Linked DNA regions of Filimonas lacunae. The protein of the gene in region 1 interacts with the protein of each later gene in a pairwise test. Links are inferred from orthologs where the notes say so. Each region holds a gene or a part of one and is shown in the gene's direction. Other genes may lie near its edges.

Region 1 (10,644 bases):
TTTTAACTCCTGCCGATTTTATACTGCCCATATTTGTAGATGAAGGCACTAACGTGGAATATGAAATACCTTCTATGCCCGGCCAGTTTCGCCGCTCGTTAGACCTTACCGTGAAAGAAGTGAAAGAACTTTGGAACATGGGCATCAGAAGCGTAGATATTTTTATTAAATGTCCGGATGAACTGAAAGATAATACCGGCAAAGAAGCCTGGAACCCTAATGGCCTGATGCAACGTACTATTAAAGCCATTAAAGACGCTTGTCCCGACATGGTGGTAATGACCGACGTGGCACTGGACCCCTACTCCATATACGGCCATGATGGCATTGTACAAGATGGCGAAATAGTAAACGATGAAACCGTTGAAGCATTGGTGAAAATGGTATTAAGCCATGCCGAAGCCGGAGTGGACTTTGTAGCCCCCAGCGATATGATGGATGGCCGTATAGCTGCTATGCGCGCCGTGCTGGAAGAAAACAACTTTACCAAAGTAGGTATTATGGCCTACAGCGCTAAATATGCCAGCTGCTTCTATGGCCCGTTCCGCGATGCACTGGACAGCGCTCCCGGCTTTGGCGATAAAAAAACTTACCAGATGGACTACGCCAATCGCAAAGAAGCCATCAAAGAAACCCTGATGGATGTAGAAGAAGGCGCAGACATTGTGATGGTGAAACCTGCTATGGCTTACCTGGATATTATACGTGAAATTAAAAACGCCGTAGATGTGCCTGTAAGCGCTTACCATGTAAGCGGTGAATATGCCATGATTAAAGCAGCCGCCGAAAAAGGCTGGCTGGACGAGAACAAAGCCATACTGGAAAGCCTTACGTCTATTAAAAGAGCCGGGGCCGACCTTATTGCCACCTATTTTGCAAAAGATGCCGTACGTTTATTAAACGGCCTGTAAATAACCTGTATTATGTATCAATACGAATCGAGCAAAACATTATTCGAAAGAGCACAGCAAAGCATTCCTGGTGGCGTTAACTCCCCGGTGCGTGCTTTTAAAAGTGTAGGCGGCACCCCGGTATTTATGGAGAAAGCCAAAGGCGCTTATCTATACGATGTAGATGGAAACCAGTATGTAGACTACATAGCTTCCTGGGGCCCCATGATTATGGGTCACGCCTACGAACCGGTAGTAAAAGCCATACAGGCCAAAGCGGAAGACTCTACCTCTTTTGGTGCACCTACCCAGCTGGAAATAGAAATGGCCGAGCTGATTAAAAGCATGGCACCTAATGTGGACATGGTACGTATGGTAAACAGCGGCACCGAAGCCTGCATGAGTGCTTTACGTTTAGCCCGTGGCTATACCGGCAAAAACAAGTTCATCAAATTTGAAGGCTGTTACCATGGCCACGCAGATGCCTTCCTCGTAAAAGCAGGCAGTGGTTTAGCTACCTTCAACATTCAAACTGTGCCTGGCATCACTGCCGGTGCTGCCAACGATACCTTAACGGCTCCTTACAACAACCTGGACGCAGTAAAGCAACTGGTAGCAGAACATAAAAACGAAATAGCCGCTATTATTATAGAACCCGTTGCTGGTAACATGGGTTGTATATTACCGGAACCAGGCTTTTTAGAAGGCCTGCGTACCATCTGTACTGCCGAAAACATTGTACTGATATTTGATGAAGTAATGACAGGCTTTCGCCTGGCTGCTGGCGGCGCTCAACAAAAACTGAACATACAGGCCGATCTTATTTGCTATGGCAAAGTAATTGGCGCAGGTATGCCCGTAGGTGCTTTTGCAGGTAAAAAAGATATCATGCAATACATAGCCCCACTGGGCAATGTATATCAGGCCGGCACCCTTAGCGGTAACCCGCTGGCTATGATTGCAGGTTATACCCTGTTAAAAGAATTGAAAGAGAACCACGCTATCTATACGGAACTGGAACAGAAAACCGTGTACCTGCGTAATGGTCTGGACCGCGTATGCAAAGAAGCCGGTATCCCATACACTATTAACCAACTCGGCAGCATGATCAGCTTACATTTTGCGGAACATGCCGTTACAGATTTCGTAAGTGCTTCTGCCACTAACATTGAAAGGTTTAAACAATTCTTTCATGCCATGCTCAAAAGAGGTATTTACTTACCTCCAAGTGCCTTTGAAAGCTGGTTCCTCAATCACGCGCTCACCCGCGATGATTTAGACAAAACCATTGCAGCAGCAGCAGATAGTTTAAAAGAAATCATATAAATCTAGCGCGGGTGTATCAGTTGATACACCCGCTTCTTTTTGTGCCCCCCTGTTCCTTGACACATCCGTTACTGAAAATGCATATAATAATTTAAGAGTACATTTACGCTACCCTAAATTCCAGGAAATGTACTATAAGATTATACAGGACGAAGCCATGTTACGCTCGTTTATTGACTGGCTACCCGACCTCGAAGAAGGCGAAGCCTATTATGTGTCTTTACTGGCCAGAAATAAATACTCCGATGTTATCAAATCAGATAAGCAACAATTAAAACGTTTCACCAGTAAAAAGGGCGATCTGTATTATAAAATACTTCAACTGGAATGCCCGCTCGGCGCTTATACACAAAAAGGCAACCCCATTCCACAAGAAGCGCTTGCACTCTACATTACTCCTAACCCCAGAAGCCTATACGATGCCATGTTCACCGGCCTAACAGCACTGGCAAAATGTATACAGCATCAACAGCGGGATACCAATCCCCACCAGGAAATCATGAGCGAAATACAAAAAAGTAAAAGCAGGAGTTGCTTTATCGATTTCGATTTTGATTACAAAGCAGAAGGATTTGCCACTCAACTCCAATCGCAGATTTACGAGTATACAGGCCCAGCAGCCAAAGTACAGTTTATTGAAACCCGTGGCGGGTTTCACGTTTTGATTGATCCATCCACAATAGAAGAACAATTCAGCAAAAGCTGGTTCAATAACATCAGACAATTACCACATGTAGATCAAACCGGCGATCTGCTGATACCCACACCCGGATGTACACAGGGTGGATTTGTTCCTTTTATGTTATAAGCAACTACCAACCCATATAAAAGACAAAGCCATTTCGAATGATTATCCGAAATGGCTTTTGTATATACATGATACTTTATATCAAAACTAGCTCTTATACTTTTTCAAAGGAACACTGAAACCAATGTTGGCTATCATTTCATAACAACCAAAAGTTTGCTTGGCTCTACCCTGATAAACTTTCAGGTTGTAGTAATGAGCGCCTACCAGTTTGTTACAAAATTCCAGGTAACCATATTTAAAGAAAGTTGCACGTACAGCTGCTTCACCACCTATACAAAAGCCACCGAACTGGAAGCCCTGATCATTGTCTTGTCCAAAAATGGTATTTTGAACGTGTGGAATAACCACACCTACACCACCTTTCAGCAATAAAGACAGGTTAAACCATTTTTGATGAAAGTTAGAGATCTGCTTGCGGTGTACCAGGTTAAACAACAGGAAGTTTGCGCCGTTATTTAACTGATACTGTAACTGCGGATTAGCAAGATCATCGTTGCGACGATATTCATCCACATGCTTTCCATCAATAGTGCCTTTAACATGTAACAGTTGATCTTGCTTTACCTGGTATTTGGTATGATCGAAGTTTACTTCAAAAGCCCAGTTGTCTTTAAACCAGTAACCTACGCGGTAGTTGTATTGAGGAATGCTGATAGCTTGCTTGAAAATATTTTCGTCCCATCCTGGTTTGTCCTTCGCTTGTACACGCACAAACGTGAAGTCGTTATTTAAACCGGGTTGTTTAACGTGGATGGAACTTGCGGTATACCACTCTTTGTTGTATCCCCATGATCCGTAAAATTCACCTTTCTTACCAGGTTGAAAATACTTTTCCTGAGATTGAGCTTGTACCTGTGCAGTAAACATTACTGCTACCGCCAATATAGCAAAGGCGACTTTTACTGTTTTTTTCATTGCTTGGTTTTGAACTACAATTATTATGTCGGGTTCTACAGTTGGGAGAGGGCTTTCACTTTTACTTAACTAAAAGGCACGCAAATGTACACGCTATTTTCAGTTTAGCCCGTGGTGTTTTTACATAAATTATTTACCCGCTATAATTATCGGAACAGTAGTTCACAGGGTTTCAATCCTGTATGCTTTTTGAAAGCCGCCGAGAAATGGGAAATAGAAGAATATCCCAGCATAGCCGATACGTCGGTAACACTTAACGCCTTCTCGTACAACAGGTATTTTGCATGCTCCATACGCTGCTGCTGGTAGAAGTCGAATATGGTGGTACCAAACACTTCCTTGAAGCCTTTTTTCAGGTAGCATTCGTTCATAGCTACTTTGCGGCTCAGTTCTTTGATGGTGATAGGGTCACCTATGTGACGAAGTAGTATCTCTCTTGCCTGGTAAATGCGATCGCGTCCGCTTTCATCTGCCAGGAATTTACAGGCAAAGCCTGATTCTTCTTTCTCTTCAATTAAACATTCCAGGCTGTATAACAACAGTTCCTGCACCTTAGCGTTTACAAAAATATTTTCCATGGCGCCGCTGTAGCTATGATTTAATAGCGCATCCAGCACCACACGTTTACGGCTGCAAACGGGGAATATTTTGGTAAATGAATTCGGATGTTTAAAAGCCAGCACTTCATCTTTTTTATTGGTCAGTTTTACGTTGTGTGTAAACTGGCCGAGGAAGTTGGCCGAAAAATGGAAAGAGAATACATCAATGGTTTCATGTTTACCGCTACAGTTTTGTGTAGGCACCTCGCTGCATTGGGCACAGCTTTTGTCGAAACAATATTTGTTTCCGGTGGTACAATAGCGCATTTCCAGGAAGTTTTCTTCCGGAGCAGATGCACTGTAGTGATATACCAGCATACCGGTGTCATCGCCTGACCACTTCTGCTGGGGGTAGTATCTTCTGATAACATATTGAATAGAACCAGGCACGTGCTGTTCTTTCATATGTAACAGGTTCATACTCGGCTCTACCGTGTTCCTGTGCGCCACCTTCAATATATCGAGAGCTTGTAACATGATGAGGCAAAATTAATGTATCAACATGTAAATCCGGGGTAACTTTTCAACATTCGTGGATTATGGCAATAAAATGACGTTAAAGTGGGGGCAATATGGGGGTAAATAAGGCTGTAAAAGCGCTCTTTTAACAGGAAAAGCGCTCTTTTTTCCGTAATTTTGCCAGCTTTCATTCGATAACAAACAACCGTTCATATCAATTTATGAGTGAAGAAATATTAGACATAGCCGCCCCCGCGCAACCGGGTTATGAGGCAGACAGCATTCAGGTACTTGAAGGGCTGGAAGCCGTTAGAAAAAGGCCGGCGATGTATATTGGCGATGTAGGGGTAAAAGGCTTGCATCACCTGGTATACGAAGTAGTTGATAACTCTATTGATGAAGCCCTTGCGGGTTATTGTAAAAACATCCAGGTTACCATTCATGAAGACAATTCCATCAGCGTAAGCGATGATGGAAGGGGTATTCCTACAGCCATGCACACGAAAGAAAAACGTAGTGCGCTGGAAGTGGTAATGACCGTGTTACACGCGGGTGGTAAGTTTGATAAAAACACCTATAAAGTATCCGGCGGTTTGCACGGTGTGGGTGTGAGTTGCGTAAACGCATTAAGTACGGTGTTACAGGTAACTGTACAGCGGGAAGGTAAAATATTTGAGCAGGAATACAGAATTGGTGTTCCTCAATACGCTGTTCGTGAAATAGGCACTTCTGAGCTTACAGGTACCAAAGTACATTTCTGGCCCGATGCATCTATTTTTACGGTAACTGTTTACAATAAAGAGATTCTGGAAGGACGTTTACGCGAACTGGCCTACCTCAACAGACGCATCAACATTAACTTAACTGACCTTCGCGAGAAGGACGAAGAAGGGAATGTATATACAAAAAACTTTTACAGCGAAGGTGGTATCATTGAGTTTGTAGAAATGCTGGATGAAGCTGCCAAACGGGCTCCTTTAATTCCGAAAACCTTATATGTAGAAGGACATGACGAGAAAGCCAATGTAGCGGTTGAAGTGGCCATGACCTACAACAGTGATTTTAAAGAGCATATTTTCTCGTACGTAAACAACATTAATACCATTGAAGGCGGCACACACGTAACCGGTTTCAGACAGGCATTAACCCGTGTGTTTAAACAGTACGGCGATAAAGAAGGCTTATTTGAAAAAGCCAAGGTAGAAATTGAAGGCGATGACTTCCGGGAAGGTTTAAGCGCCATTATATCAGTGAAAGTTCCGGAACCGCAATTTGAAGGACAAACCAAAACAAAACTGGGTAACAGTGACGTAAGTGGTATTGTACAAACAACTGTGGCAGGGGCTTTGCAGAGCTATTTGGAAGAAAATCCGAAAGAAGCCAAAAACGTTATCCAGAAGATAATATTGGCGGCTCAGGCAAGGGTAGCAGCCAAAAAGGCCCGTGAAATGGTACAGCGTAAAACCGTATTAAGCGGTGGGGGCTTACCAGGAAAGCTGGCCGATTGTTCGGAAAGAGACGCTGAAAAATGTGAGTTATACCTGGTGGAAGGTGACTCGGCCGGTGGTACTGCCAAGCAGGGCCGCGACCGTAGTTTTCAGGCTATCCTCCCGTTACGCGGTAAAATTTTGAACGTGGAAAAAGCCATGGAACACAAAATTTACGAAAACGAGGAAATACGCAACATTTTCACCGCAATGGGTGTTACTATTGGAACGCCTGAAGATCCTAAAGCATTAAATATTACTAAGCTTCGTTATCACAAGCTTATTATTATGACCGATGCCGACGTGGATGGTTCGCACATTGCCACCCTGATTCTTACGTTTATATTCCGCTATATGAAAGAACTGGTACAAAATGGTTACGTGTATCTGGCACAACCACCATTGTACCTGGTAAAGAAAGGTAAAGAGCAGGCATATGCGTATAACGAAGAACAGCGTAAAGGCCTGGTTCAAAAATTAGGCGCAGGTAAAGAAGATAGCGTTACTATTCAGCGATACAAAGGTTTGGGTGAAATGAACGCTGACCAGTTATGGGACACAACCATGGATCCATCCAGAAGAACGCTGAAGCAGGTAACTATAGAAAGTCTGGCAAATGCAGATGGTGTATTTAGCATGTTAATGGGTGATGAAGTAGCTCCACGCAGAGAGTTTATTGAAACCCACGCCAAGTATGCTAAAATAGACGTATAGAAAAAGTAGAAAATATAAACGAACAAGTGTTGCCCGGCAACCTATATTTATTAACCTCAAAAATGACAACGATGGACACGTCTAAAATGTTAAAGGCATATTGTTTAAAAACCAAAGAGAAAGATGTTCCTATGCAGGATGCTGTGGTATCTAAAACTGCAAAAGGTGGTTATATTGCTAAAGGCCACGATGGCAAAGGCAACAAAATGACTGCTATCTTAAGCGAAGCAAAAGCTTTACAGGCTATTGCTGACGGAGTAGCTAAAAAAGAATTCTAGTATATATTAGAAACTTTTATGAAAAAGGCCCGCTTTTATAAAAGCGGGCCTTTTTTCTTGTATATAAAAAATGGGTTATACTTCTTTTTTATCTATAATAACGCCCTTATACATCCGCCCTAAAAACTGGTGCATCTGGTTCATATCCTTCACATCATCTACCACCAGCAAAAAGTTTTTAGCTGATTGTTTTAACCTCGCTTTGTTAGTACCTACCTGCAGGTATTGAATAATGTTTTGAAACAGGTCTGATTCAAAATAAGGCGAATCGTTTTTGTTGATGAAATAGCAACGCAACGTGTCATCCTTCAATGCCATCTTTTCAAAACCTAATCCCACGGCCAGCCAGCGGCATCTTACTGTGGTAAACAGGTCTTCTACCTCCGGTGGAATAGGCCCAAACCTGTCGGCCATCTCTGCATGAAACGCCACTAACTCTTCTTCTTTTTCACAGTTATCCAAACGCGTATACAACGATAAACGTTCCGTAATACTTTCTACATAAGAATCAGGAATTAATATCTGTAAATCGGTATCGATAGTACAATCGCTTACATAATCATCCTGCTTGCTGATCTCGTCTTTGAACAATTCTTTAAAGGAAGTACGCTTTAATTCCTTAATCGCTTCTTCCAATATTTTCTGGTACATCTCAAAGCCGATATCTGCCATAAAACCACTCTGCTCACCACCCAGCATATTTCCTGCACCACGAATATCCAGGTCGCGCATAGCAATCTGGAAACCACTGCCCAAATCACTGAACTGCTCTAATGTTTGCAGGCGTTTGCGCGAATCGGTTGGCAATGTACTCATAGGTGGTGCCAACAAATAACAGAATGCTTTTCTATTACTTCTACCCACACGGCCACGCAGCTGGTGCAGATCGCTTAAACCAAAATGGTGTGCATTGTTAATGATAATGGTGTTTACATTAGGAATGTCCACACCACTTTCTACAATGTTAGTACAGATAAGCACATCGTATTTCTTGTCAATGAAATCCATAATACGCTCTTCCAGTTCATCTCCTTCCATTTGTCCATGCGCATAGGAAATACTTAAATCCGGGCAAAGCGCCTGTAACAGGCCAGCCATTTCCTGTAATCCCAACACACGGTTATGAATAAAGAACACCTGGCCACCACGTTCTGTTTCAAAGTAAATGGCGTCGCGTATCACATCTTCATTAAATACCTGTATCTCGGTTTGTACAGGTTGGCGGTTCGGTGGTGGTGTATTAATGATGCTTAAGTCACGTGCCCCCATCAGCGAAAACTGTAGGGTACGTGGTATAGGAGTTGCCGTAAGTGTTAAACAGTCTACATTGGTTTTTAATGTTTTCAGCTTCTCTTTATGTGCCACACCAAACTTCTGTTCTTCATCAATCACCATCAGCCCCAGGTCTTTAAACTTCACCTCTTTACCCAACACACCATGGGTCCCTACCAATATATCAATCTTACCTTCTTCTAAACGTTTGAAGGTTTCTTTCTTCTCTTTGGCCGATTTAAAACGGTTGATAAAATCAACGGTTACCGGGAAGTCTTTTAAACGCTCGCTAAACGTTTTATAGTGCTGGAAAGCCAGGATAGTAGTTGGCACCAGCACGGCTGCCTGCTTGCCATCCAATACTGTTTTAAAAGCAGCACGTATAGCCACCTCTGTTTTACCAAAGCCTACATCACCACACACCAGCCTGTCCATAGGTGCCGGCTGTTCCATATCACGCTTCACATCTTCTGTAGCTTTGGCCTGGTCAGGCGTATCTTCATACACGAATGAAGCTTCCAGCTCGGTTTGCATGTAGTTATCAGGCATATGCGCAAACCCTTGCTGCGCCTTCCGTTGCGCATACAGCTTTATTAAATCAAAGGCAATTTCTTTAACCTTCGCCTTGGTTTTTTCTTTCAGCTTACTCCATACCTCACTACCCAATTTGTTTACTTTGGGCGCGGTGCCCTCTTTACCGGTAAACTTGGAAATTTTATGCAGGGAGTTAATGTTCACATACAGGATATCGCCATCCTTATATAAAATGCGCACCGCTTCCTGCATTTTACCCGCCACCTCTATCTTCTGTAACCCGCTGTAAGTGCCTACACCATGATCGATGTGTGTTACAAAATCGCCCGGTTGAAGATCGCGCAGGGTTTTCAGTGTAATAGCCTTGTTTTTATTATAGGCCTGCTTAATGCGGTATTTATGATAACGCTGGAATATCTGGTGATCGGTATAACATACCACCTTTAAATCGGCATCAATAAATCCGCTATGTATGGAGGTAGCTACCGGAACAAATTCCAGTTCAGTATTTAAATCGGTGAAAATAGTATGCAGCCTTTCCAGCTGTTTAGCCTGCTCGGCAAACAGGTAAATAGCATAGCCTTGTGCTTCATGCGCCTTTAAATCTTTAATCAGTAAATCAAACTGACGGTTGAAAGCGGGCTGCGGCTTGGTATTATATTCAATTTCTTCGGTAGACAACTGCGGCTTATAGCCAAACTCCACAATCATGCGTTGTTGCATCTGTCGCTCAATAGTGGCAACAGGCACAAAGTCCTGCAGGCTTACATCCTTCCATATTTTGGTTTCATCCTCATCATCCTGCACCTCTGCTATTACCTCGGTATTGCCTGCTGTTTCTATTCTTTGTAAAAACAAGCCCAGGTCTTCTTCCTGCTGGCTTATCTTTTCCTTGATCACATCCCAGTCTTTCAGCCACACAATCATATTCTCCGGCAAAAACTCCATCAGGGTTACTTTTTCGCCGCTATCAAATTGTGTTTCCACGTTAGGAATAATGCTTACCTGCATGAGCTTTCTCTCACTCAGCTGCGATTCGGGATCAAATATCCTGATACTGTCCACCTCATTACCAAACAGCTCTACGCGGTAAGGCTTGTCATTGCCAAACGAGTAAATATCCAGGATGCCACCACGAATAGCAAACTGTCCCGGTTCGTACACAAAATCGGTACGCACAAAGCCATACATTACAAACAGTTCCATCAAACCTTCCAGGTTAATGGTGTCGTTTGTTTTAATATGAATGATGTTCCCCTTCAGCGTTTCAGGTAGTACCACCTTCTCAAACAATGCTTCGGGATGGGTGATCACAATTTTTTTATTCCCGCCTGCCGCCAGCCTGGTCAGCGCTTCGGT
Region 2 (10,794 bases), 3.4 Mb from region 1 along the record:
TCCAATTATCTAAAGACATAGATATAGTCAGCAAATCCCGGATAGTGCAACGCATCTATCAATTTGCGGCCACCACCCAGCAGAATATCGGCGACCCTCCCAATGTAGCAGGTTGGCCTTCCTGGTACCAGGAGCCCTTGTACGATAAGCTTTGGATCAATTCAGACACCTATCCCAAAAGAAGCAGGTTTGCCATATCTGTGATACAACAGGGCATTAATTTCCAGGAAAATTGTATTGCCCGGGTAGACATTATTGAGTTTGCCAAAAAGACATCTGATCCGTCGCAGCCAGATGTACTTATTAATGATTCAATTCAATTGCTATATCCCTGTAACCTTTCAGAAACGGAAAGAACCCAGATAAAGAATTCTATTTTATTGACTAACATGCAGGGCAATATGGGCGATCATTACTGGACACAGGCCTGGCTGCAAATGTTGCAAAAGCCGGACGACAAAACCATTCGCAATAATGTATTGAACAGGTTAAACAATTTATATAAATACCTGGTAAGCTTGCCACAGTATCAATTATGCTAATTTTATAACCGTGAACAAATGAAAAGAAGAGACTTTTTAAAAAATACAGCCGCTGGTGTACTGTTACCTTATCTTTTAAATGGCTTTTCATTAAAAGCATTCGCTGGCACCTCACTGATGCATGCTGCCAGTTATGGTGCTGATAACGATCATATATTAGTATTGGTACAACTAAGTGGTGGCAACGATGGCTTAAACACGGTGATCCCCATCAGTCAATACAGTGCTTACCAGGCAGCCAGAAGCAATATTGCACTTCCCGAAAACAAGCTGCTCTCTCTTTCCGGAACAGAACAAACCGGCCTTCATCCTGCTATGGCCTCTATGCATCAATTAATGAAAGAAGGCAAAGCCGGTATTATACAGGCAGTAGGATACCCTCAACCCAATTTTTCACATTTCAGATCGTCAGACATATGGATGACAGGCTCTGATTCCGCTAAAATAATTACCACTGGCTGGGCAGGTCGTTATCTGGACCAGGTATATCCCGAATTTCCGGAAAAATACCCCAGTACAGTTATGCCTGATCCCTTGGCCATACAAGTAGGTTCTATTGTTTCAGAAACATTTATGGGGCCAGCTTATAATATGGGCTTGGCAATTAGTAATCCAACCTCTTTCTATAACCTGGTGGAAGGTAAAAGCGAAATAGATAAATCGACCCGCCTGGGCGAACAATTGGATTATCTGCAAAACGTAAGCGTTAAAACAGACCAATATTCCACTGTTATTAAAACAGCAGCCACTAAAGTTCCCAAACAATACAGCCAATATCCTGCGCAAGGAACCAATGCACTGGCCGACCAGTTAAAAATTGTAGCCCGCCTTATTGCAGGTGGCTTACAAACTAAAATCTACCTGGTAAGCCTGGGCGGGTTTGACATACATTCAAGCCAGGTGATCAGCAAAGACACCACCACTGGTACACATGCTGTGGTATTAAAAAAATTGTCTGATGCAGTGTATGCTTTTATGAAAGACCTTGACTATTTAAAAGTAGGGGATAAAGTAATGGGCGTAACCTTTTCCGAATTCGGACGCAGGATTCGCTCTAATGCCAGTGGCGGAACAGACCATGGAGCTGCAGCCCCGGTATTTTATTTTGGCAACAAGGTAAAAGGCACTATTGTTGGTAAAAATCCAACCTTGCCGGAACATGCTACTGAAAATGATAACATAGCCATGCAGCACGATTTCAGAAGCTTGTATGCCACTTTACTACAACAATGGCTCAAACTGTCACCTGCACAATCAGAACAGGTACTTTATGGTAAATTTCCGTTATTACCCATAGTATAAAACAGCTACGATAATAATTCAACCTCCTCAGTAAAACGTATCCCTTCTGTTTCCAGTTCGCTCAAAACAGGATGGTATATAACAGGAGATAAGGGAATATGTAAACCGGTTAAGCGAATAACTCCTTCCAATATCAATTTAGCAGCAATACCCAGCGGTAAACCTACCGTTTGGGCCATGGCTGTATAACTGTCATCTTTACCTTCAACTACTAAATAGCTTTTTGCGCGGAATGACTGGTTCTGTATTGTATATTTCAGCTCATGCATCATTACCACCAGATCTTTATCATCAGGTAATAAGGGCAGCCTTGTTTCCAGCAGCCATTGCAACACATCTGCAGCGCTGCAAAGTCCCTTGTTAATAAGTGTATTATTGTCGTTCAGTCCCAGATACACCAGCTGATTATATATTATGGTATCCGGCTTCAATTCATAAGCTGAATCAATGTGCAGGCTGCTGAAATGTTGGAGAAAGAATCCCTGAATGCTAAGCCCATCTGTAGCATACACTTTTTCTTCATTTGTAAGCTGCCAGTCCACTATAAAACGCCAGCCTATGCAAAAATGAGGATGCCGCAAAGTGGTTCTTACAAACGTATGCGCCTTTTGCAAATCATATAGCCCGATATAAGAAAGAGAATCCCGGTTAGGGTAACATACATAAGATTGAAAATGTGGGATAGATACCGTTTCGTTCTTTGCAAAAAGCGAAGAATAGGGTACACTTACTATTTCATTATTTTGTTTGTAGACCGCACCGGATTTACCTGCCATTACCACATTACGTGGATTCCAGCTTATTTTATAATGCCAGGGGTTGGTGTCATTTTCAGGGGCAACCAGCCCTCCACAATGTGATTGAAAAGAGCTGATAATGCCCTGTTGCGTGTGAATAGAATGGATAAGCCGCCCTGCACTCATGTGATCGATACCAGGATCTAAACCCATTTCACATAAAAACAACAAGTCGTTTTGCTCAATAGCCGGCTGCAAAGCCCGCATACTATCATCTATATAAGAAGCTGTAAGCAAATGTTTTTTGAACGAAACACAATCGCGGGCGATAATAATATGCAAAGCAGGTGGCATTAAAGAAATAACCAGGTCGCTTTCCTGGATGTAAGCTACTCTTTCCGTCTCATTTTCCAGGTTAATAATTGCACCTTTTACCAGCGGGTAATTGCCCATGATCTTTTCCTGTATGCTACCGGCGTTGCCATCTACAATAGTTACCCGCCACTGCAATTGCTGAGATAACCGTAATAAATATTGAATAAGTACAGTTGCCGATTTGCCCGCACCAAAAAGTAAAATGTGTTTCATACTTTAAGATACACCTGTTATCCTGAAACAAACACATAACAGGCAGGCTATTTATTATTCAGCAATCAGGTAAACACCTTTCTTTTCAATACTTAAAAGAGCCACTTTATAATCTACACGTTGCCCGTTTTTAGCCATAGGGGCGTTCAGCACCACTTCGTCCTGTGCAGAAAGATTGTTTACATATAAAGTTTCGCCTTTTTTAAACTTGCCATTGCTATCATAATATTGCAGGTCCAGCACCACCAGGTCTACCGGGATATTACTTTTATTGTTTACATGCAAACGCACCTGCTTATTATTGTTATCCATTTGCTCTACCTCATCCCTTACCGAAACATAATCGGTGATCTTGTTTTTACTGGCAACAGTAACAGGAGCGTAGTTTTGGGAAACAGAAACGGTAGCAGGCCCATCGGTCGTTTTAGTAACAGGCGTACTATTATGATAAACCGCCTGTGTTACAGGTGCACCAGTAACATTCTGAACAGGCTTAGTCCATTTACCTTTATTAGCAGGCAGTGTGGCAACAGCAGCAGTAAGCACTGTTTTTTTAGTGACAGCGGCCACAGTGGTAGCCACCCGCTTACCAGTATTAACAGTAAAAGGAGGTGTAACAGTAGTAACCCGGTTTTGAGTAGCCGGTATTGTATTAGCAACAGTTCGCATTTCCGGAACTGCTTCCGGTTGGGTCGGGGCCGGCTCGTTAACAGAAGGCTGCAAAACAGCCGGTTCAGCTGCAGGAGTAGAAACACGTTCTTTTACCGGCTCAGTGGTATTAATCGTTTCCAGCTTATGCTGGTTGTTCCAGCTGCTACCAATCCAGATGCCGGCAGCCAGTACCGGAAACAATCCAACCAGCAGGGCATAACGAGCAAAACTGGCTTTTAAACCAGAATGTTTTCTACCCAATACAGTTTGGCTATACCGTTCTTTTATGATATCCAGCGATTCGCTGTATTTTGTTTGAGGAACCATCTTTTCATCCTGCAGTTCGCTATTGCCTACAATTTGGGAAACAACAAGAGGAACAGTCGGCTGATGAGGTGTTATTGGTGCCATAGAAGGAATAGCCGTTTTTTCCTGGGGTATAACAGGCATTTCCTGCAACAGGATTGCAGTCGGCGTAACAGCTTTCTCTATCGCCGGTGTTATATTTTCATCAATTTTCCGCCAATCAGCCTTAATTCTAAACCGAGGTTTGCCGGGTTTGGCCGTTTTCCGGTAAAAACGGTCGTAAGGCTGTTCCTCCACAGCAGGAGCAAAATCTGCCATTTCCGGCAATTCTCCAGGATATCGCCAGGCAGCACTTTTGCCCTCTACCCAAATAAGGTCGTATGCTTTTAGCCCCATCACTCTTAATTGTTCCACATTATAGGGTCCTGTTTCCTTATTGTTCCGTAATAGACGATAAGTACTCATAAATAAGCCTGTTTGTATATATAATGCACTTGTCGTGCCTTTTATTGTGAACAATCAGTTAACATAAAAAATAGCTATCTTCGCCGATCGGTTTCTATAACATAAAATCTACAGAAGCACATTCAATGATGGACGAGAATTTATTGCCACAAGAAACAAGCGATAATGACCGCATTATCCTGGTGAATATTGAAGAACAGATGAAAACGGCCTACATAGATTATTCTATGTCGGTTATTGTGGGCCGTGCGTTACCCGATGTAAGAGATGGCTTTAAGCCGGTACACCGCCGGGTGTTATTTGCCATGAATGAGTTGGGAAACCATAGTAACAAGCCTTATAAAAAATCTGCCCGTATTGTAGGGGAGGTAATGGGTAAATATCACCCGCACGGTGATAGCGCCATTTACGACACCCTGGTACGTATGGCCCAGGAATGGAGCCTGAGATATACACTGATTGATGGTCAGGGTAACTTTGGCAACCAGGATGGTGATGATGCGGCGGCTATGCGTTATACAGAGGCCCGTCTGGAAAAAGTAGCAGAAAGCATGCTGCTGGATATTGAAAAGGAAACTGTTGACTTCCAACCTAACTTCGATGATTCACTCGAAGAACCAACCGTATTACCAACCCGGATACCCAATTTGCTGGTAAACGGCAGTAGTGGTATTGCCGTAGGTATGGCTACTAACATGCTGCCCCACAACCTGGGCGAAGTAGTTGATGGCTGTGTGGCTTATATAGAAAACAAAGAAATTACCGCTGAAGAGCTTACACAATATGTAAAAGCGCCCGATTTTCCTACCGGAGGTATCATATTTGGTATGGAAGGCGTAAAACAAGGCTTTTTAACAGGCCGTGGCCGCGTAGTACTAAGAGGTAAGTGCACGGTTGAAACCAAAGACAGTGGTCGTGAACAAATCATCATTACCGATGTGCCTTACCAGGTAAACCGTGATGCATTAACAGATCGCATTGGTCAATTAGTTACTGAGAAAATTGTAGAGGGTATAGCCCATGTGAACAATGAAAGCAACATGCGTGAAGGTACCCGTGTGGTAGTAACTTTAAAAAGAGACGCAGTTGCACAAGTTGTTATAAATCAGCTTTTTAAATACACAGAATTACAAACCAGTTACGGTATTAATAACGTAGCAATTGTAAGAGGCCGTCCTAGAATTCTGCATCTCAGAGACCTGATCAGTGAGTTTGTTGAGTTTAGAATGGAAGTGGTTATTCGCCGTGCCAAATATGAATTAAGGAAGGCCCGTGAACGCGCCCATATTTTACAAGGTTACCTGATTGCGCTTGATCATCTGGATGAAGTGATTGCATTAATTCGCAATTCTTCTACACCTGATATAGCCAAAGACGCGTTAGTAACAGCAGGCTGGGGCATTGATGAAATTCAAGCCAAAGCCATCCTGGAATTACGTTTACAGCGTTTAACAGGCATGGAAAGAGATAAGATTAAGGCAGAATATGACGAACTGATGGCGTTGATTAACCGTTTGGAAGAATTGTTAGGCAACGAAGCTTTACGTTATGACCTGATCAAAACAGAATTATTAGAGGTTAAAGAGAAATTTGGCGATAAGCGTAAGACAGAGATTCAATACATGGCAGATGAAATGCGTATTGAAGACCTGATTGAAGAAGAAAACGTGGTAATTACTATTTCTCATCTGGGTTATATTAAACGCACTTCAGCAACAGAATACCGTCAGCAACGCAGAGGCGGCAGAGGCGCAGTAGGTAGCAAAACAAGGCAGGAAGATTATGTAGAACACCTGTTTGTGGCATCTACCCATGATAACATGATGTTCTTTACCGAAAAAGGCCGTTGTTATTGGTTGAAAGTGTATGAAATTCCAGAGGGAGAAAAGCAAGGCAAAGGTCGTGCTATTCAAAACCTGATTCAGATCCCAACAGATGATAAGGTAAGAACCATTATTAATGTTAAAAATCTGGCTGATAAAGAGTTTGTAAACAGTCATTACATTATCCTGTGTACCAAGAAAGGTATTATTAAAAAGACCTTACTGGAAGAATTCAGCAGGCCACGGGCTAATGGCGTGAATGCTATTAATATTGTAGAAGGTGACCAGTTACTGGAAGCCAGAATGACTGATGGTAACAACGACATTCTGATGGCTATTAAAAGCGGCCGTGCTATCCGTTTCCCGGAAGATAAAGTTCGTACTACAGGCCGTGGAGCAATAGGCGTTACCGGAATTGAGGTTGACGACGAGAATGATGAGGTTATTGGCATGATATGTGTCTCAAAAGAGACCGCTAAAACCGTATTAGTAGTAAGCGAGAAAGGCTATGGTAAAAGAACGCCAGTGGATGAATACCGTATCACCAACCGCGGTGGTAAAGGGGTAAAAACCATCAGCATTACCGAAAAAACCGGTCACCTCGTAGGAATTGTAGATGTGGAAGAAAAAGAAGATCTTATCATTACCTGTAAATCAGGCATCACCCTTCGTACTGCCATAAACAGCATCAAAGAAGCTGGCAGGGCAACACAAGGCGTGAAACTGATTAAACTGGATGAAACAGATGAGATTGCTGCTATATCTAAAATTGAAGAGGAAGAAGTAGTAGCTGCCACTGAAGAAAACGGCGAAAACGGCGTATCCGAAAATGGAGAAGCTGCAAGTGGCGAAATCGAAAATGGTGGTGCAGAAGAAAATAGCAATCCGGCAGAAACGGAAGAGTCAACAGATTAATACCCAACATTAAAAAAATGATGTGTTTATGAACATGAAAAACCTACTGTTAGCAGTAAGTATGATGATCGCTGGCAAGGCAGTTGTGGCACAAAAACTGGATGAGCCCAACAAGCTGTTGTTGTTAAGCAAATATGAAGATGCAAAGAAAGAAATAGACAAAACCTTCACTGATCCTAAAGCATCCGAAAACCCGGAAGCTTTGTTGTTAAAGTCGAAGATTTATGCAGAGTTATACCTGGATAGCGCTTTAAGAGCCAAATATCCCGACGCAGGCGATCAGACTTACGACGCTTTGAAGAAATATATCGCTAAGGATGCCACTTTAAAGTCGTTGAAAGAAAACAATGGTATGCGTGCAGTAAGTATCATTTACTCTACCAAGTTTAACGAAGGCCGTAAATATTTTACTGAAAGCAAATGGGAAGATGCTTTAAACAGCTTCGTTATTGCGGAAGACATGGGCGATTTTATTTCTAAAAATGGCTTGGGTAATAATAAACAAAACATCGACACCTTTACTGTGGTATACGCTGGTTATGCAGCGCAAAACGCTAAAAACACAGAAAAGGCAATGCATTACTACACAAAATTTGCTGCTGAAAAAATAGGTGGTAAAGATTTTGTAGAAATCTACCGTTATATCCTGAACGTAGAGCTGGACACTAAAAATGCTACTGAATTTGGTAAATACCTGGCTTTAGCCAAGCAATTATATCCAAACGAAAGCACTCTGTGGAATGCTTACGAAATGGAATTCATGACCAAAAATGCTGGCCTTAGCCAAATGCTGGCTAAGTACAAAGAAGCAGATCCTAGCGGCAAATTAACTTCTAAAGACTACGTTACTTATGCAGAATACTTTGCAAACGTTCCAAAAGAAGAATTAAGCAAACTGGATAGTGCTGAGCAGTTTAACGTAAAATCATTAGCTTCTGAAGCTTTTGGAAAAGCGTTTAACGGCGAACAAAACGGTGTATACGCGTTTAACTCTGGTGTACTGTTGTACCAACAGTTCAACACCATGGAAGACGCGTTTTTAGCTTTAAGAGGTGAAGGCGCTGCTTTAAAAGCAAAACGCGACACTGTGCAAAAGCAACAAACAGCTTTAGCTGACAAATCCATTGAATGGATGGAAAAAGCTTACAACATCTTAAAAGCTAAAACTGACAGGGAAAGAGTAGAAACTTCATGTTTAAGCAAAAGCGTGGATTTCCTGGCTAACCTGTACCAGTGGAAAAGAGACAAAGCCCGCGGTAAAAACGTACAGGACTATGACAAATTCGACGCTAAATACAAGCAATACGATTCAGAGCATGGCATGTACACCACGCCAAAACAACAATAGATTTCCTCTATAAAGAGAAAAAAGAGCATCAGAAATGATGCTCTTTTTTTATTCTGATTCTCCAGCTGGTACTTGTGTGGAGTAAGGGTAGTTTCAGGATAATTTGCAAGAACCCGACAGGGATGTATAGTAACAGAAAAAGGATAACTATAAAGTGTTAGATAGAGATTTGATAAAATAGAAGGAAGCAAAACTTAACATAATATTAATTATGAAAAGAAACAGGAAATAATAAGGAGAGGAGTACGCTGAACAAAATGAACAGCCAAAGCTTACAGATGATTTATAACTTGCTGTTAAACAACATTTCTTGTACAACAATTGTTGCCCATGAAGCAAAAATTACACTCTATACTACTGATTGATGATGATGATGCTACCAACTTTATAAACTCCTTCCTTCTTAAGCAGCTGGATATTACCGAGCAAATTACTATTAAAGACAACGCTGCTGCCGCACTGGATTTTTTACAAACCGGTATACAGGAAATGCAAATACCGGACTTAATTTTTCTGGATATTAATATGCCTGGTATGAACGGCTGGGAATTCCTGGAGCAATTTCAGGCCAGATTTTCTACAAGAAAACTGCATACAGTCATCGTAATGCTCACAACATCCGCCAATCCTGATGATGCAGAAAAAGCTGCCACTTATCCGGAAATTGCTGCCTTTAAAACCAAACCGCTGGACAAAACTAAAATAAGTGAAATTCTACGTCTGCATTTTCCTCAACTGTTCCGCGAAGCCGTTTAGGCTACCGGAACAACATTTTCAGTTTTGGATAGCTGAATCGTAAAGCAAAAACAACTTCCCAAGCCCTCAGTAGAATCTTCTACCCAGATACTGCCATTGTGCAACCCTGCAATTTTAGCACAATGCGCCAGACCAATTCCGGTTCCGTCATATTTAGAACGGTTATGCAGACGTTGGAAAATGATAAATATCTTATCCTGATACTCCATAGGAATGCCAATTCCGTTATCCCTCACGCAAAATTTCCAGCCCGTAGCTATTTTTTCGGCGCTAATATCTATGCGTGGAATATTACCTGGCTGCTGGAATTTTATGGCATTTACAATCAGGTTCTGAAATAACAATTTCAGTTCTAACGGATAAGCTAACAAAACTGGTAAATCGTGTGTGTCTATTTTTACCTGTTTTTCTTCAATAAGCCTGCCGATGTCACTCATAATTTCAAACACTACCATATTGGTGTCTACCAATTCAATAGTTCTGTCCCGGCCAATACGACTATAATCCAGCAAGGCTTTGGTTAAATTTTGCATCCTCGTAGCAGCTTCACTGATAAAATCCAGATACTGCTTTTGCTCATCGTTGATGGTCAATCCGTATTCATTCTCATACATTTCCACCAGGCTGGTCATTGTCCGTAAAGGTTCCTGCAAGTCATGACTGGCCACATAAGCTAACTGCTGTAATTCTTTGTTTTTCAGTTCGGTATCACGAATATGTCCTGCTAGTTTTTCTGCCATGTTATTATAGGCAGTGGCCACCAGGCCAATTTCATCTTTCGAATACACCTTTGCACGCCTGTTCCAATGCCCCTTGGCAAAAGCTTTAGACGCTTCAATAATGCCCGCCAATCCCTTTTGAAGCCCTCTGTTCACATAAATCGCAATCAGTAAACCCGAAATTTCTACAGTAAGCGCTATACCAAATAGCATCTTCAGCACAAAATGCTCCAGCCATCTCGATCCGGCACCCAGCGCATAGGAAAACCCATTCTCTTTTTCGGTAATACTCATATTGATCGGCTCTATGCGTTCCAGCAGCATACGAATGGTATCTTCCGCCGGCAGGGATTCATTAATTTCTTTGTGTATTTGCTCACTGATATGAATCAACTCTGTTAAAGCTGCTTCTGCTTCCGTCCAGGCATTTACCGCTTTACTAATATAAGAGTTACTGTGAAAACGGCGCATCAGCTTTACCATACCATCAATATCATCCTCATGCACGCCACCAGCCATAAAAGCCTTCCGGATCACCTCCATATCAGGTTCAACTTTCATCATTTCCCGCCGGGCAATGCCATCACTTAGCGGAATCTGTAAATGCGATTTAAATTTTTGATAATCTACTTCGTTACGGCT

What was found.
Region 2: the proteins of gyrB (region 1) and gyrA interact in binary tests that used the Escherichia coli proteins (3 or more experiments, as listed by UniProt). The link is inferred for Filimonas lacunae from one-to-one orthologs.

Annotation. Positions count from the first base shown.
Region 1 is NZ_AP017422.1:6,272,450-6,283,093, forward strand. What follows is about bases 4,719-7,711. They hold gyrB (DNA topoisomerase (ATP-hydrolyzing) subunit B), read left to right. Parts: upstream 4,719-5,221; coding sequence 5,222-7,201; downstream 7,202-7,711. Other genes in these bases: FLA_RS24605 (helix-turn-helix domain-containing protein), read right to left, coding at 4,719-5,018; FLA_RS24615 (hypothetical protein), read left to right, coding at 7,273-7,479; mfd (transcription-repair coupling factor), read right to left, coding at 7,555-7,711. In the rest of the region: hemB (porphobilinogen synthase), read left to right, coding at 1-911; hemL (glutamate-1-semialdehyde 2,1-aminomutase), read left to right, coding at 924-2,216; FLA_RS24595 (hypothetical protein), read left to right, coding at 2,344-3,024; FLA_RS24600 (hypothetical protein), read right to left, coding at 3,112-3,942; more of FLA_RS24605, read right to left, coding at 4,089-4,718; more of mfd, read right to left, coding at 7,712-10,644. UniProt on the Escherichia coli protein: DNA gyrase negatively supercoils closed circular double-stranded DNA in an ATP-dependent manner to maintain chromosomes in an underwound state.
Region 2 is NZ_AP017422.1:2,901,086-2,911,879, reverse strand. The notes cover bases 4,387-7,529. They hold gyrA (DNA gyrase subunit A), read left to right. Parts: upstream 4,387-4,716; coding sequence 4,717-7,329; downstream 7,330-7,529. Other genes in these bases: FLA_RS11535 (hypothetical protein), read left to right, coding at 7,364-7,529; FLA_RS11545 (hypothetical protein), read right to left, coding at 4,387-4,591. In the rest of the region: FLA_RS11560 (DUF1800 domain-containing protein), read left to right, coding at 1-542; FLA_RS11555 (DUF1501 domain-containing protein), read left to right, coding at 561-1,844; FLA_RS11550 (saccharopine dehydrogenase C-terminal domain-containing protein), read right to left, coding at 1,850-3,169; more of FLA_RS11545, read right to left, coding at 3,224-4,386; more of FLA_RS11535, read left to right, coding at 7,530-8,677; FLA_RS11530 (response regulator), read left to right, coding at 9,008-9,433; FLA_RS11525 (sensor histidine kinase), read right to left, coding at 9,430-10,794. UniProt on the Escherichia coli protein: A type II topoisomerase that negatively supercoils closed circular double-stranded (ds) DNA in an ATP-dependent manner to maintain chromosomes in an underwound state.